4 regions of the Bacillus sp. JK62 genome follow, and region 3 is predicted to be linked to each of the others. Evidence: riboswitches for the same ligand, from Rfam matches in the RefSeq annotation. Region 3 holds a riboswitch; each other region holds the start of a gene.

Region 1 (4,333 bases), on a different contig from region 3:
CGAAGATTCATGTTTATCGGCAAACGCATCATAATAACTGATGTATAGTCTCCGGTTTCTCATGAATTCACGGACCACATACTGGACGGGAGTATCCAGATGCTTCTGGTCTTTCGCAAGCTCAATCACCCACCGCTCGAACTCTTCTAAAAATTCTTTTTCCGGCATGATATACATTTTATTAATATGCCGGTAAAATTCTTTATCCTGCTCCGTCAGTTCTTCTGTGATGACGGGATTTGTCAAAGAATAAATCGAATTCGGATCCGAATCTTCCATCGTTTCGATCCACTCTTTCGCAATTTGATCCACTTGTTCTGAAAAATAGCTGTATAACGCTTCATTTATCTTCATCTCTCTTCTCCTTTCCCATTTCCAATTATAGCGTCAGCGGGTCATGAATGAAAATGAAAGCTGTCAAACTATCCATTTATTTGAAATTTTTTAGTCCGATAGATTACGCCTTTTTTATGAAAATGCTTCAAATGACTCTTTCCGGCCGGCATGCTCTGCCATAAAATAGTAGCAACACCCTTGTATCCACTCGCAAGCATAAAAAAGGAGGGCTTTTTTATGAATGGTGAAATGCATTTGATTCCTTATGTCACGGATGAACAGATCATGGATGTGAACGAGCTTCCTGAGGGGATTAAAGTGATTAAGGCGCCAGAGTTGTGGGCAAAAGGGTTTAAAGGCAAGGATATTAAAATCGCGGTGCTTGACACAGGCTGCGACATCAATCATCCTGATTTGAAAGACCGGATTGTCGGCGGGAAAAACTTCACCGATGATGACGGAGGCAAAGAAGACGTGATTTCCGATTACAACGGACACGGGACACACGTTTCCGGAACGATTGCAGCCAATGATTCAAACGGCGGAATTTCGGGTGTCGCGCCGGAAGCAAGCCTTTTAATCGTTAAAGTTCTCGGCGGGAAAAACGGCAGCGGCAAATACGAATGGATTATTAACGGCATCAACTACGCCGTTGAACAAAAGGCGGACATTATTTCCATGTCACTCGGCGGGCCAAGCGATGTGCCTGAACTGAAAGAAGCGGTCACAAATGCGGTAAAAAGCGGTGTTCTGGTCGTTTGCGCGGCAGGAAACGAAGGCGACGGAGACGAGCGTACAGAGGAACTGTCGTATCCGGCCGCTTACAACGAAGTGATCGCAGTCGGATCAGTCTCAATCGCCCGTAAATCGTCTGAATTTTCAAACGCTAATAAAGAGATTGACCTGGTGGCTCCGGGAGAAAATATTCTCTCCACCCTTCCCAACCATAAATACGGGAAGCTGACGGGCACTTCAATGGCCGCCCCGCATGTGAGCGGAGCGCTTGCCTTAATAAAAGGGCTTGAACAGGACGCGTTTCAGCGGACGCTTTCTGAGGCTGAAGTCTACGCCCAGCTCGTGCGGCGGACCCTTCCTTTGGACATCGCCAAAACATTGGCCGGGAACGGATTTCTGTATTTAGACGCGCCTGAAGTACTGATGGAAAGAGCCGAACAGGCACAGCTGCTGTCTTTCTGATATTTTTCTCGTATAATGATTGATCAGTTTGTCACATCACCAATTTTTAAATTGTGAGATTTTCTATTGACAGTGATCTGAATAAGCTGATAAGATAACCAACAAATGATGTAACTTTTCAAAAAAATTGAAATACTTTCTCTTATCGAGAGTTGGGCGAGGGATTGGCCTTTTGACCCCAACAGCAACCGACCGTAATTCCATTGTGAAATGGGGCGCGTGATTTTTGCGCCGAGACGATTGTCTCATAAGGCACGGTGCTAATTCCATCAGACGTGATCTGAGAGATAAGAGAGGCTTGCATTTTGAAGTTAAAGCCTCTTTCTCTCATGAGAAAGAGGCTTTTTTGTTACATCTCACTTAAAGGAGGAGACTTAATGACAACAATCAAAACTTCGAACCTCGGTTTTCCGAGAATCGGCTTGAACAGAGAATGGAAAAAAGCACTTGAGGCTTATTGGAAAGGAAACACTGATAAAGAAACGTTTCTTAAAAAGCTTGACGGTTTATTCTTATCAGCTGTCAAAACACAGCTTGACCAACATATCGATATCGTGCCGGTCTCTGATTTCACTCATTATGATCATGTGCTTGATACCGCCGTCAGCTTTAACTGGATTCCGGAAAGATTCCGCAGCATCACGGATCCCGTTGATACATACTTTGCGATTGCCCGCGGTGTAAAAGACGCCGTTTCCAGTGAAATGACGAAATGGTTCAATACCAACTACCATTACATCGTTCCTGAATATGACGAAAGCATTGAATTCCGTCTGACGAGAAACAAACAGCTTGACGACTACCGCCGGATCAAAGAAGAATTCGGAGCGGAAACGAAACCTGTCATCGTCGGTCCGTATACATTCGTCACGCTTGCGAAAGGATACGAAGAATCAGAAGCGAAAGCGATTCAAAAACGCCTTGTTCCTCTTTATGTGCAGCTGCTGAAAGAGCTTGAAGCAGAAGGCGTCAAATGGGTTCAGATTGATGAGCCTGCCCTTGTGACAGCTTCTTCTGAAGATGTCCGCGCCGCAAAAGACCTCTATGAATCTATTACAAAAGAGCTTTCAGGACTGAATGTCCTCCTGCAGACATACTTTGATTCAGTTGATGCATATGAAGAACTCGTTTCTTATCCCGTACAGGGAATCGGACTTGATTTCGTGCATGATAAAGGCAGAAACCTTGAGCAATTGAAAAAGCACGGCTTCCCGAAAGATAAAGTGCTGGCAGCCGGTGTGGTCGACGGCCGGAACATTTGGAAAATCGATGTTGAAGAACGCCTTGATGCAGCTTTGGATATCCTCAGCCACGCTGATGTTGAGGAGTTATGGATTCAGCCTTCAAGCAGTCTTCTGCACGTGCCGGTGGCGAAACACCCTGACGAGCATCTTGAAAAGGATTTGCTGAACGGCCTGTCATACGCTAAAGAAAAACTGGCGGAACTCGGCGTCTTAAAAGAAGGGCTTCTGTCCGGAAAAGCGGCCGTCAGTGAGCAGATCGAAGAATCAAAAGCGGCACTTAAGGCTTTAAAAGCATTCGCAACAGGAGCGAACTCAGCTCAAAAAGAAGAGCTGAATCAGCTGACGGAAAAAGATTTCTCCCGTCCGGCAAGCTTTGAAGAACGATTGGCGCTGCAAAATGAATCACTCGGTCTTCCTCTTCTGCCGACGACGACAATCGGAAGCTTCCCTCAATCTGCCGAGGTGCGGAGCGCACGGCAAAAATGGCGCAAAAAAGATTGGACGGATGAACAGTACCAAGCCTTTATTAATGCGGAAACGAAGCGCTGGGTTGACATTCAGGAAGAAATCGGCTTAGACGTGCTCGTTCACGGAGAATTTGAGCGGACGGACATGGTCGAATACTTCGGTGAAAAACTGGCCGGATTCGCCTTTACGAAATATGCATGGGTGCAGTCTTACGGTTCACGCTGCGTACGTCCGCCTGTCATTTTCGGAGATGTCGAATTTATCGAACCGATGACGGTAAAAGATACGGTCTACGCCCAATCGCTGACTGAAAAACACATGAAAGGCATGCTGACGGGACCTGTCACCATCTTAAACTGGTCATTCCCGCGTGTGGATATTTCAAGAAAAGAAATCGCCTTCCAGATCGGGCTTGCCCTCAGAAAAGAAGTAAAAGCGCTTGAAGATGCCGGTATTCAGATTATCCAAGTGGATGAACCCGCGCTCCGCGAAGGACTGCCGTTAAAAACGCAGGATTGGGATGAATATTTAACTTGGGCCGCAGAAGCATTCCGGTTAACGACATCTTCTGTGCGAAACGAGACGCAGATTCATACGCATATGTGTTACAGCAACTTTGAAGATATCGTAGATACGATCAATGATCTTGACGCGGATGTCATTACAATCGAACACAGCAGAAGCCACGGAGGATTTTTAGAGTACCTGAAAGAACATCCTTACGTGAAAGGCCTCGGACTCGGTGTATACGACATTCACAGCCCGCGTGTGCCGGCAACTGAAGAAATCTATCAAATTATTGATGACGCGCTTGAAGTGTGTCCGACTGACCGCTTCTGGGTAAACCCGGACTGCGGACTGAAAACAAGACAGCAGGAAGAAACCGTTGCGGCATTAAAAAATATGGTCGACGCCGCGAAACAGGCACGAAAAAAACAAGCTCAGCTTGTATAATCAAAACAGCCATCCGTAATTTGCGGATGGCTGTTTTTTCTGGGCGTGCTACTTATTCTGCAGCGCTTCTGCAAGTTCATACAATGAATCATACTGCTTCATTTGATAGCCCCGCCCTTCTTTTTGCAAATACC
Region 2 (4,333 bases), on a different contig from region 3:
CATGAAAAAGCCGCCTGTCATATCAGGCGGCCTCTTCCGCGTCAATGCAAATATACATCAGCCCGCTTTTCATCCTTTTGCTTAATATAAGCTGCAAGCTCTGATGTCAAATCAGAACGGAGAAACGGGGTGATTAAATAAATTCCGTTAAACAGTTCGCACGCCGTGTCGAGAAGCGACTTGGCGATGGCGAGGCCTTCGGCTTTCTGCTTTTGCTTGTCTTCGCCGGCGAGCGCCATTTTTTCCCGGATGCTGTCTGACAGCTTAATGCCCGGGATCTCATGATGAATGAACTCTGCATTGCGGCTGCTCGTTAACGGCATAATTCCGATATACACCGGTGTTTTGAGGTGTTTCGTTTCATGATGAATGTCAATGAGCTGCTGCTCCGAGTAGACAGGCTGGGACACGAAGTAGTCAGCTCCGCACTCGATTTTTTTCTCCAGCCGTTTTACTGCTTTATCAAGATGGCGGACATTCGGATTAAATGCTCCGGCTACGGAAAAGTTCGTTTTCTTGCCGAGCGGTTTCCCTGATAAAGAAATGCCCTCGTTGAATTGCTTAATCAGCCTGATCAAGTCAAAGGACGTTAAATCATAGACGGAGGTAGCCCCCGGAAAGTCGCCGATTTTTGAAGGATCACCCGTGATGGCTAAAATGTCGGTAAGCCCGAGCGTATCCAGCCCCATTAAATGTGACTGAAGGCCGATGATGTTGCGGTCTCTGCATGTAATGTGAACGAGAGAACGGATATCAAGGCGCTCTTTCAGCAATGAACCGCAGGCGGCATTGCTGATCCGCGGTGTCGCCAATGAATTGTCGGCGAGCGTCAGCGCTTCTATGCCGGTTTCTTTTAATTCAGCCGCCGCTTGCAGAAATTTGTCAAAATTCAATTTTTTCGGCGGGTCAAGCTCTACGATAATTGACCGTTTTTGAGCGGCGATTTCGTTTAAACCCGGCTCGGTCCGTTCGTTCCGGACGGAGATGACTTCTTCTTCCCGTCTGATTTTCACTTCTTTATCAGTGACGGGAGAAAGTCCGCGGACCGCTTCAGCCATGGCTCTGATATGGTTTGGCGTCGTACCGCAGCAGCCGCCGATAATGCGCGCGCCCTGAGTGCGGAACTGTACGGCGCTCTCCCGGAAATAGGCATCGTCCGTATCATACACAAGCCGGCCTTCTTCTAAAGACGGAAGGCTGCTGTTCGGGTAGACCGATAAATAAGCGTCACGGAAAATCGGCACTTCGGTGAGCGCTTCAATCATGTGGTACGGGCCGAGCCGGCAATTGATTCCCGTTATGTCAGCGCCGAGATCGGCAATTGACCTGAGGGCTTCCCGAAGCGGCGTTCCGTCCTGCAGCACGCCCTGTTCGTGCATGGATACGTTCAGCATAATCGGAAGTTCCGTTTCTTTTCTCGCTATCTTCAGCACTTCGCGCGCCTCTTCTAAATCATAGTATGTTTCCAGGAGCAGACCGTCCGGCTCTTCGTGAAGCAATAAATAAAGCTGCTCCCGAAAGCTGCGTTTAATCTCCTCCAGGCTGTAGGCGTTTTTGTTAAAGGTGCGGATGCCGCCCATCGTTCCCAATACATAAGCGCCGTCTGAGGAAGCGCGCGCGATTCTGACCGCCTCCTGATTGATTTTTTTTGTTTCATCCTCAAGTCCGTATCTTGAGAGCTTAATAAAATTCGCGCCGTACGTATTTGTCTGGATGATGTCTGCCCCGGCTTCGACGTAAGCCTTATGTATCCGCTTGATTTCCTCGGGCTTTGATACGTTCAGTTCCTCAAAACATCTGTCAATGCCGTAGGAATAGAGGAGAGTGCCCATCGCGCCGTCCCCGATTAAAATCCGTTCTTTTAAGTCTTGTAATAGTCCCATTGTTTGCCTCCTTCGTCACATTCAGCAAGGAAAAAAGAGAAATAAAAAAAGTCTTCTTAAGAAGAAGACTTTGTAATCATTTGTCTCTCTTCTTATCTTCCAAGCTGTTTTTAGCTTGCTGGATTTAGCACCTTGGTCATGGTTTGGGTTAAACCATTACACCGGTTGCTGAAGCGTCGTCGGGCCAGTCCCTCGGCTTCTCTTGATAAGAACGTTCATATAATTGTCATGGGTTTCCAAAACTTAACTGTGAAAATCCCTTTCTCCAAATTTACCGAAAATAGAGACAATAATCAATAGGAATCACATAATTTATCTAAAATTAATAAATTGAACGTCAATCGGCAGGTCTGCCCCGCGGACGGCTGCAATAATCTGCTGCAGATCATCTTTATTTTTTCCGGTGACGCGCACTTGGTCGTCCTGAATCTGTGACTTGACCTTCAAGCCGGAGTTTTTAATCACAGCGTTGATTTTTTTGGCGTTGTCTTTATCAATGCCCTGTACAAGCTTCGCGCGCTGGCGCACCGTGCCCCCTGAGGCATTTTCGATTTTACCGTATTCAATGTTTTTCGTCGGCACGTCCCGTTTGATCAGCTTGCCGCTCAGCACATCTTTGAGCTGATTCAGTTTAAACTCGTCATCAGAAATCAGGACAAGTTCTTCCTTTTCTAAAGTTACATCGCTTTTCGATCCTTTAAAGTCATAGCGCGTGCCGATTTCTTTCAGCGTCATCTGAATCGCATTCTGCACTTCGGGAAATTCAACTTTGGATACAATATCAAAAGAACTTTCTTTTGCCATGAGAAAACCTCCTATAACATTTCACTTATGAGTTGATTATAGTAGAATAAAGAGAAATGTCCAACAGCATAAAGCATGAATTTATGCATATTGGAAAAAATGAGAAAAACATCAGCCTCATACGGGCGAATCAGGAAGGACGATAACATGAGACCAGGGCAGCAGCTCACGCTTAGTATAGATCACCAAACCGATTTCGGTTATTTTTTAACCGACGGCGAGGATACGGTTCTTTTACATAACAGTGAAATTACAGAGGATATTGAAGACAGAGATGAAGTGGACGTATTTATTTACGTCGATCATCAGGAAAGACTCGCGGCGACGATGAAAAAGCCGCTTATCAGCTTTTATGACTACGGATGGGTGGAAGTGACGGACGCTGTGGAGGATATGGGCGTATTCGTCGACGTCGGTCTGTCAAAAGACGCGCTCGTCGCAACGGAGCACCTGCCTCCGTACAAATCCGTCTGGCCGCAAAAAGGCGACAGACTGTATTGCATGCTGAAGGTGACAAGCCGCGGACGCATGTTTGCCAAGCCGGCGCCTGAGGATATCATCAGTGAATTATTTACGGATGCAGAGGAAGACGTCATGAATAAAGACCTGACAGGCACGGTGTACAGACTGATCGCATCAGGCTCTTTTCTGATAACCGATGAAGGCATCCGCGCGTTTATTCACCCTTCAGAAAGAAAAGAAGAGCCGAGACTCGGCAGCCGCGTGACGGGGCGTGTCATCGAGGTGAAGGAAGACGGCTCCGTCAACATGTCCCTGCTGCCGAGAAAGCAGGATGCGCTTTCGGTTGACGCGGAGGAGATTCTGACCTATCTGAGATCAAGAAACGGCGCGATGCCTTACGGAGACAAAAGCGATCCTGACGATATCCGCGAACGATTTCATTTAAGCAAAGCCGCCTTTAAGCGGGCGCTCGGGCACCTGATGAAAAACGGCAAAGTGTATCAGAAAGACGGCTGGACATACGAAAAACAATAAATTTTCTGCAAAAACATCGGTGAACCAAAACCGGTGTTTTTTATTTTCTCAAAAGCTCCTATATCCCTCATTTGTTTATCAACCTGCCGAACATACATATTTTATTGAAATAAAATATTCTGACATCCGAACCGATATATAACTATAGAAAAAAACAAAAGGAGAGTTTCAATGAGAAAAATGGCGATATTTGCGGCTGTACTGCTGCTTGCGCTCAGCACGGCGGGATGTGCCGGCAAATCCGAGGAGACGGCGGCCGAAAAAACGAAAACAATCGGCATCATGCTGACAGACAACGGCCTCGGCGACCAATCATTTAATGATTCAGGCTTTCAAGGTTTGATGAAAGCAAGAGACGAGCTCGGCATCACATTTGATTACAGAGAAATAAAAGACACCGGTACGTACGAAAAAGGACTGACCCAGCTTGTCCGGGAAGGCAATGATGTTGTTGTGGGGCTCGGTTACAGCATGCAGGCGGATTTAGAAAAGGTCGCCAAAAAATATCCGAAGCAGCGGTTTGTGCTGATTGATTCCGTATCAGACCTGGATAATGTCACCTCCGTCACGTTTAAAGAGGATGAAGGAAGCTTCTTAGCCGGAGCGCTGGCGGCTATGACGAGCAAAACCGGCACGATCGGATTTATCGG
Region 3 (4,333 bases):
ATGGGGCTTTTGACCGCGATTGAAATGGGGCATCAAGCGGCTTCACTCGTTTCATGGGGCGGTGTGAGCGATATGGTGCTTACTTATGAAGAGCGGAAGGATATGCGGCGGATGATGAAGCGGGTGATCGGCGGCACGCCGAAAAAGGTGCCGGATGAATACAGATGGCGTTCGCCGTTTGAAAAAGCAGACCGCATTCAGGCCCCTGTGCTGCTCATCCATGGAGAGAATGATGAGAATGTTTCGATTGAACACGCCCGGATGATCGAGGACAAGCTGAAAGAGGCGGGGAAACCGGTGGAAACTTGGTATTACAGCGGTTTTACGCATTATTTTCCGCCGCAGGAAAACAGACGCATTGTCCGGCGGCTGGCGGAATGGATGAAGACACGGTAAGATGCCTGATTTATGATATGATAATAAAGAATAAGAGAATGAAAGGGGATTTTCATTTTGGGAATGCCTGTTGAATTTAATACCATGATTGTGACAAAAGGCAATGAAAAACGGATAGAGGAAAATATCTTTTTATTGGAGAAAGAGGGCTACCGCGTCTATCCTCTTGATATTCCGATGGACGTGCGCAAAACGAAAACCGGAGAGAAATCCGGCACCGGCGAGGTCCAAAAGCTCGAATGGGCGAACGGCCGGACAAGCATTACATACAGACTCACTTCGCTTCATTCGACAAACTGAAAAAACAAAAGCCGAGGGCATAAACGCCCTTGGCTTTTTTGATTACACGAGAGGTCCGCCGGCTTTGGCAATCGAGTCTGCATGGGAAAACTTTTTAAAGTTTTCTTTAAACTCATTGGCTAAAAACAGCGCTTTTTCGTTGTATGCTTGTTTATCGCTCCATGTGTTTTCAGGCTGAAGAACTTCATCCGGCACGCCCGGAACATGAACGGGACTGTGCAGGCCGAAAATGCTGTCTGCCGTCATGTCAGTCTGGTTCAGTCTGCCGTCAATAGCGGCTTTGACCATCGCTCTTGTATACGAAAGTTTCATCCGTTCTCCGACTCCGTACCCTCCGCCGGTCCAGCCTGTGTTGACCAGGAAGACTTGAACGCCGTGTTCGTCGATTTTACGCCCGAGCATTTCGGCATATACATGTGCCGGAAGCGGAAGGAACGGTGAACCGAAGCACGTCGAGAAAGTCGTTTGCGGAGATGTCACGCCGCGTTCGGTTCCCGCGAGTTTACTGGTGTAGCCGCTTAAGAAGTGATACATCGCCTGTTCCTTCGTCAGTTTGCTGATCGGAGGAAGCACGCCGAATGCGTCCGCCGTTAGAAAGACGATCGCCTGCGGATGGCCGGCAATGCTAGGCTGCACGATATTGCCGATCATCTCAATCGGATATGCGGCTCTTGTGTTTTCCGTGTAGAAGGAATTGTCGTAATCCGCTTCACCCGTTTTTTCATCAAGCACGACATTCTCAAGAACAGACCCGAAGCGGATCGCACGAAAAATCTGCGGTTCTTTTTCCTCGCTCAGATTGATACATTTAGCGTAACATCCGCCTTCAATATTGAAAACGCCGGAATCTGACCAGCCGTGCTCGTCATCTCCGATCAGTTTGCGGTCCGCATCGGCTGAAAGCGTCGTTTTCCCTGTGCCGGAAAGGCCGAAAAACAGGGCGACATCGCCTTTTTCACCGACGTTGGCTGAGCAGTGCATCGGCAGTATATCCTGCTGCGGAAGCAGGAAGTTCATAATGGAGAATATTGATTTTTTCATTTCTCCGGCGTATTCGGTGCCGCCGATTAAAATGACGCGCTTTTCGAAAGAGACAATGATAAATGTTTCCGAATGCGTGCCGTCCGTCTCCGGGTCTGCTTTAAAATGCGGAGCTGAGAGAATGGTGAAAGGCTGCGCTTGCGGGTCTCTTTCATCCGTTTCCGGTCTGATAAACAGCTGGCGCGCGAATAAATTGTGCCACGCAAATTCATTTACGACCGTAATCGGCAGTCTGTATTTTTCATCCGCTCCCGCGAATCCTTCAAACACAAACAGTTCATCCCGCTGTTTTAAGTAGCTGACGACTTTGGCGTACAGCTTTTCAAACGCCTCTTCAGAAATGGGCTGATTCACCGCCCCCCAATCAATTTGATTTTCTGTGCTTTGTTCACGGACGATAAATTTATCTTTAGGTGACCGGCCTGTATATGCGCCGGTGGTGGCGCGTACGGCGCCCGTTGATGTCAGCGTTCCTTCATTTCGGCTGATTACTTTTTCGGTAAGTTTTGGAGCCGATAAATTATGATGCACATTCGGACTTGCAAGTAATGCTTGAAGATCTGCGGTTAAATCAACTAATTTCATAAAAACCTTCCTTTGCCGGTTTATTTGTATTTCGCTGAATGTGGAATTAGTATAACATATATCTGAAAATAGTCTATACTATTTGCGGTTTTTTGTTTGTGTTTTTCCATTGCTTCCCGAAATAAAGGCGCGCAATCGCTTTAATTCATATTGACACTTTCCGCCCTTTTACGATAAGATATTTCATTGAGCGGATACTCTTATCCCGAGCTGGCGGAGGGACAGGCCCGATGAAGCCCAGCAACCGGTTTCTCTGTAAAAAAGCAGGTGAAAACACTGTGGGAAACCAAGGTGCTAACCTGATGCAAGGTTTAATATTTTCCTTGAGCGATAAGAGTGAAAGGCACACAGACCAAACCCTTTCCTCGAGTGGAAAAGGTTTTTTTATTTCATAAAATATGCCAATTAACATTCTCTGATATAGTATGACATTGTATTAAGAGGGAGCGAGTTCCGTATCATATGAGAAGGTCTTGCAAAAGATCTTTTTTCAGGAGGAAAAGTGAATGAGTAAAAACCGTCGACTATTTACATCTGAATCTGTTACTGAGGGTCATCCGGACAAAATCTGTGACCAAATTTCTGACAGTATCTTAGATGAGATTTTAAAAAATGACCCGAACGCGCGCGTGGCCTGCGAAACATCTGTAACGACAGGACTTGTGCTGGTAAGCGGAGAGATTACTACATCAACATACGTTGACATTCCGAAAACAGTCCGTGAAACGATTAAAGAAATCGGCTACACACGCGCTAAATACGGATTTGATGCGGAGACTTGCGCTGTTTTAACATCAATTGATGAACAGTCTGCGGATATCGCAATGGGTGTCGATCAGGCTCTTGAAGCGCGTGAAGGCACAATGAGCGATGCTGAAATCGAAGCAATCGGAGCGGGAGACCAAGGCCTGATGTTCGGTTATGCGTGTAACGAAACGAAAGAGCTTATGCCGCTTCCGATCTCTTTGGCGCATAAATTAGCCCGCCGTTTGAGCGAAGTCCGCAAAGAAGACATTCTTCCGTACCTTCGCCCTGACGGCAAAACGCAAGTTACCGTTGAATATGATGAAAACAACAAGCCGGTCCGCATCGACGCGATCGTCATTTCAACTCAGCACCACCCGGAAATTACGCTTGAGCAGATTCAGCGCAATCTGAAAGAGCATGTCATTAACCCTGTTGTGCCTGAGGAACTGATCGATGAAGAAACAAAATACTTCATCAACCCTACGGGACGTTTCGTAATCGGCGGACCTCAAGGTGATGCGGGTCTTACCGGCCGTAAAATCATCGTTGACACATACGGCGGATATGCACGTCACGGCGGCGGCGCATTCTCCGGTAAGGATGCGACGAAGGTAGACCGTTCTGCGGCATACGCTGCGAGATACGTAGCGAAAAACATCGTGGCAGCAGGTCTTGCTGATTCTTGTGAAGTGCAGCTTGCATACGCGATCGGCGTGGCACAGCCTGTTTCTATTTCCATCAATACATTTGATACAGGAAAAGCTTCTGAAGAAAAACTGATCGAAGTCGTACGGAATAACTTCGACCTGAGACCTGCCGGCATTATTAAAATGCTTGATCTGCGCCGCCCGATCTATAAGCAGACAGCTGCTTACGGCCACTTCGGACGTCATGATGTGGATCTTCCTTGGGAGCGTACTGACAAGGCGGATGCGCTTCGCAAAGAAGCACTAGGAGAATAATTTTATAGCCGCTTACTTAAGCGGCTTTCCCTTTTTGTAGATGCTGCCATGCTTATTTTTTACATAGCGTGAAACCAATGGCGTAACAAAGCGTCTATAAAAAGGGGGTCCAATTAGAAAATTACACTTATGGAGGCTATACTATGTGTGGATTTGTCGGTGTTTTTAATAAGCATCCATTAACTCAAACCGCAGATCAAGAAGAGCTAATCAAACAAATGAACCAAATGATCGTTCACCGCGGTCCTGACAGCGATGGGTATTATCATGATGAGCACGTCGGATTCGGCTTCAGACGGCTC
Region 4 (4,333 bases), on a different contig from region 3:
AATTTCCGCCCGGACTGAGCCTTCCGTCCGGTCTCCTTCGGCTAAAATCCGGCCCCACGGGTCAATAATCAGGCTGTGGCCGGCAAATTCATTATCGGGATTGGACCCCGTGCAGTTAGAGGCTGCGACAAAACATTGGTTTTCAATTGCTCTGGCGATAAGCAGGCTTCGCCAATGATCAAGGCGGGGCAGAGGCCATTCCGCAGAGATAAACAGGACATTCGCGCCCTGGGACGTATGCTTTCTGATCCATTCGGGGAAACGGATATCATAGCAGATCAGCCCGGCGCACTTGACACCGTCAAGCTCAAAGGAACCGTCGCTGTTTCCTGCTGACAAGTAAAGGTGTTCATCCATCAGCTGAAACAGATGGGCTTTCTGATACCGCTTCACGATCTGTCCGCTGTTATCGGCGATGTACATGGTGTTATAGACATCTTCGCCTTCTTTGACCGCAAAAGATCCGGCAACGAGGTGTACGTTGTATGTTTTTGCCGTTTCTTTAAGCCACTGTTTCGAAACTTTGCCGTTTTCATCCGCCAGCTGGTCTAGCCGTGTGAGATCATAGCCGGTCGTCCACAACTCAGGAAGCACGATTACATCCGCATGGCGGCTTTCTTGCTCAATCAAAGATTCTGCTTTTTTAAAATTTTCTGAAGGATTTCCGTATGAAATATCAAATTGCAAACAGGAAACGGTCCATTTCATTTTTTAACACCTCAAGTTTCTCTTTACTTTTTTTATTTAACCATATATGATGATGGACTATCATTTCAAGACATTTTTAGAAGGTGAAAAATATGAACTTTGAAATCTCAGATGTACTCAAACAGCTGCCGGAACAATTTTTCGCATCATTGGTGCAAAAAGTGAATCAAAAGCTGAAAGAAGGCAGAGACGTCATCAATTTAGGGCAGGGAAACCCTGATCAGCCGACGCCTCAGCATATCGTTGAAGAAATGAAGCGTGCCGTCGAAAGGCCGGAAAATCATAAATACTCCTCATTCCGGGGCGCTTACAGCTTCAAAAAAGCAGCCGCTGCATTTTATGAAAGGGAGTACGGGGTCACGCTTGATCCGGAAACGGAAGTCGCCGTGCTGTTCGGAGGCAAGGCGGGACTTGTTGAGCTTCCGCAATGTCTTTTAAACCCGGGAGATACCATTCTGGTGCCTGATCCCGGATATCCTGATTACTGGTCGGGCGTCGCCCTTGCGAAAGCGAAAATGGAAATGATGCCGCTGACGGAAGAAAGAGGGTTTCTCCCTGATTACAGCGTAATTCCTGAAAAGGTGCGGAGCGAGGCGAAGATGCTGTATCTCAATTATCCGAATAATCCGACCGGCGCTGTGGCGACTGAGGCGTTTTTTGAGGAGACGGTCGGTTTTGCGGAACAAAACGGCATTTGTGTCGTTCATGATTTCGCGTACGGAGCCGTCGGTTTTGACGGGCATAAACCGCTGAGCTTTTTACAGACGGAAGGCGCAAAAGAGACGGGAATCGAAATCTATACCTTGTCCAAAACGTATAATATGGCGGGCTGGCGGGTCGGATTTGCCGTCGGAAACGCTTCTGTTATCGAAGCGATCAACCTTTATCAGGATCATATGTTTGTCAGCCTGTTTCCCGCGGCGCAGCAGGCGGCGGCAGCCGCTCTTTTAGCGGATCAGGCATGCGTCGCAGCGCAAAATGACAGATATGAATCAAGACGCAATGCATGGATTAAAGCCTGCCGCGGTATCGGCTGGGATGTGACGGCTCCGGCGGGCTCCTTTTTTGCATGGCTCCCTGTGCCCGACGGTTATACGTCACAGTCGTTTTCAGATCTGCTGCTCGAGAAAGCGGATGTCGCCGTCGCTGCCGGAAACGGGTTCGGAAAATGGGGGGAAGGCTATATAAGAGTCGGTCTTCTGACAAGTGAAGAAAGACTTAAAGAAGCTGCGGAACGGATCGGGAAACTGAATCTTTTCACCTGAAAAAGCATTGACATATCAGGATAACAATGCGATAATTCAAAATACTTTATAAAATCATTATTCTTATCAAGAGCAGGCAGAGGGACGAGCCCGATGAAGCCCGGCAACCGACTGATAAAGCACGGTGCTAATTCTTGCAGCAGGAGCTGAGAGATAAGATTCGGACATAACACGAAGCCTCTTTCTGCTCATACGGAAGAGGTTTTTTATGTTTTGTGAAAGAAAGAGAGGCGTTCACGCATGAGCGAAGTATTGGCAACATATCTTCTGACAAACACAACGGACAGTGAAAAGCGGGCGGAACAGATTGCGGCGGGGCTGACGGTAGGCTCCTGGACTGACCTGCCCCTGGTGAAGCAGGAACAGCTCAGAAAACATAAAGGCCGGGTCGTAAAAGTTGAGGAGAAAGAAGGAACCTCAGAAAACGAAACACAATCCGTCATCACTATCGCCTATCCTGAGGCGAACTTTTCAAGAGATATTCCGGCCGTCCTGACGACGGTATTCGGAAAGCTGTCACTGGACGGAAAAATAAAATTGACTGATCTTGAATTTTCCGAAGGGTTTAAACGCTCCCTTCCCGGGCCGAAATTCGGTATATACGGCATCCGCAAACTGCTGGGCGAATTTGAAAGACCGCTTCTGATGAGCATATTTAAAGGCGTGATCGGACGGGATCTCGCCGACATTAAAGAACAGCTCAGACAGCAGGCGCTCGGCGGCGTGGATCTGATTAAAGATGACGAAATTTTCTTTGAAAATGAACTGGCTCCGTTTGAAACCCGCATTATCGCAGGAAAACAAGTCCTGAAGGAAACCCGGGAGGAGACGGGGCATAAAACGCTGTATGCCGTAAACCTTACGGGAAGGACCGCTGAACTGCGGGATAAAGCGAGGCGCGCGGCAGAACTCGGGGCGGACGCGCTTTTATTGAATGTGTTCGCTTACGGTTTAGATGTGATGCAGAGCCTTGCCGAAGACAGGGAAATCCCGCTTCCGATCATGGCGCATCCGGCAGTCAGCGGCGCGTTCACATCATCTCCCGTTTACGGCTTGTCGCATGCGCTTTTGCTCGGCAAGCTGAACCGCTATTGCGGCGCTGATTTCAGCTTATTTCCGTCACCTTACGGATCCGTTGCTCTTCCGAAGGAGTCCGCGCTTGCAATCCATGATGAATGTGTAAAAGACGATGTCTTTCATCCGTCGTTTGCCGTCCCGTCAGCAGGCATTCACCCCGGTATGGTGCCATTGTTGATGCGCGATTTCGGCATCGATCACATCATCAATGCCGGCGGTGGCATTCACGGCCATCCGAAAGGAGCCGAGGGCGGCGGAAAAGCGTTCCGCGCCATCATTGATGCGGTGCTTGAAGCGCAGCCGATTGAAGAAAAAGCCGCGTCGTGCAAAGATCTTCAGCTCGCATTAGACAAATGGGGAAGGGTGGAAGCCGTATGACCCGCACACCGCTGATTATTTGTGATTTCGACGGCACGGTCACCATGAACGACAACATTGTCAGCATGATGAAAGAATTCGCGCCTCCTGAGTGGCTTGAATTAAAAGACGGTGTTCTGTCTAAAAGCATATCAATCCAAGAAGGGGTCGGCCGGATGTTCGGACTGCTGCCGAGCAGCTTAAAAGAAGAACTGACCGGCTTTATTCTGAAGGATGCGAAAATACGGGACGGCTTTTTGGATTTTGTCTCGTTTGTCCGGTCAAACGGCCTCCCGTTTTATATCGTAAGCGGAGGAATGGACTTTTTTGTGCATCCGCTTTTGGAAGGGATCGTAGAAAAGGAGCGGATTTTCTGCAATCATGCATCCTTTGACAATGAATATATTCATATAGACTGGCCGCACGCCTGTGACGGAGGCTGCACCAATCAATGCGGCTGCTGCAAACCGTCAGTCATCCGGAAGCTGTCCGATCAGCAGAAATTTCTCATTATGATCGGTGATTCGGTCACGGATGTCGAGGCTGCAAAGTTATCCGATATGTGTTTTGCGAGAGATTATCTTTTGACTGAATGCAAAGAACTCGGCCTCCGGCATCTGCCTTTTCAAGATTTTCATGAGGTGAGAACAGGCATTGAAAACATCGGGGAGGTGCAGGCATGGCTGCAAAAGAAGAACGCTGGCGCGAACTTGCCGAGGTAAAGCGCGAGCTGGCCGAAAGAGACTGGTTCCCGGCAACGAGCGGGAATCTTTCCATCAAAGTATCCGACGCGCCGCTGACTTTCCTCGTTACGGCGAGCGGAAAAGACAAACGAAAAGAAACAGACGAAGATTTTCTCTTAATCGATGAGAACGGGAAGCCCGCTGAGACCGGCCATTCTTTAAAACCTTCAGCGGAAACGCTTC

What was found. Region 3 has a riboswitch for S-adenosylmethionine ahead of metK (methionine adenosyltransferase). Riboswitches for the same ligand answer to the same signal wherever they lie in the genome.
Region 1: linked by a shared signal. The riboswitch ahead of metE (5-methyltetrahydropteroyltriglutamate--homocysteine S-methyltransferase) and the one ahead of metK (methionine adenosyltransferase) in region 3 are both predicted to bind S-adenosylmethionine.
Region 2: linked by a shared signal. The riboswitch ahead of ACWJJ4_RS10655 (bifunctional homocysteine S-methyltransferase/methylenetetrahydrofolate reductase) and the one ahead of metK (methionine adenosyltransferase) in region 3 are both predicted to bind S-adenosylmethionine.
Region 4: linked by a shared signal. The riboswitch ahead of mtnW (2,3-diketo-5-methylthiopentyl-1-phosphate enolase) and the one ahead of metK (methionine adenosyltransferase) in region 3 are both predicted to bind S-adenosylmethionine.

The regions. Positions count from the first base shown of each region.
Region 1 covers NZ_JBSJQA010000004.1:113,232-117,564, reverse strand. Annotated here, with positions in the region: gene ACWJJ4_RS11780 (STAS domain-containing protein) at 1-354, opposite strand, end outside; gene ACWJJ4_RS11775 (S8 family peptidase) at 574-1,533, shown strand; SAM riboswitch class I at 1,673-1,827, shown strand; gene metE (5-methyltetrahydropteroyltriglutamate--homocysteine S-methyltransferase) at 1,911-4,199, shown strand; gene yeiL (transcriptional regulator YeiL) at 4,248-4,333, opposite strand, start outside.
Region 2 covers NZ_JBSJQA010000003.1:213,713-218,045, forward strand. Annotated here, with positions in the region: gene ACWJJ4_RS10655 (bifunctional homocysteine S-methyltransferase/methylenetetrahydrofolate reductase) at 42-1,883, opposite strand; SAM riboswitch class I at 1,973-2,095, opposite strand; gene ACWJJ4_RS10660 (YajQ family cyclic di-GMP-binding protein) at 2,196-2,687, opposite strand; gene ACWJJ4_RS10665 (CvfB family protein) at 2,787-3,683, shown strand; gene ACWJJ4_RS10670 (BMP family lipoprotein) at 3,855-4,333, shown strand, end outside.
Region 3 covers NZ_JBSJQA010000002.1:20,425-24,757, forward strand. Annotated here, with positions in the region: gene ACWJJ4_RS05255 (alpha/beta hydrolase family protein) at 1-396, shown strand, start outside; gene ACWJJ4_RS05260 (DUF2584 domain-containing protein) at 454-696, shown strand; gene pckA (phosphoenolpyruvate carboxykinase (ATP)) at 739-2,322, opposite strand; SAM riboswitch class I at 2,520-2,659, shown strand; gene metK (methionine adenosyltransferase) at 2,829-4,031, shown strand; gene asnB (asparagine synthase (glutamine-hydrolyzing)) at 4,175-4,333, shown strand, end outside.
Region 4 covers NZ_JBSJQA010000004.1:145,862-150,194, forward strand. Annotated here, with positions in the region: gene ACWJJ4_RS11925 (carbon-nitrogen family hydrolase) at 1-708, opposite strand, end outside; gene ACWJJ4_RS11930 (pyridoxal phosphate-dependent aminotransferase) at 801-1,973, shown strand; SAM riboswitch class I at 2,034-2,133, shown strand; gene mtnW (2,3-diketo-5-methylthiopentyl-1-phosphate enolase) at 2,214-3,428, shown strand; gene mtnX (2-hydroxy-3-keto-5-methylthiopentenyl-1-phosphate phosphatase) at 3,425-4,129, shown strand; gene ACWJJ4_RS11945 (methylthioribulose 1-phosphate dehydratase) at 4,087-4,333, shown strand, end outside.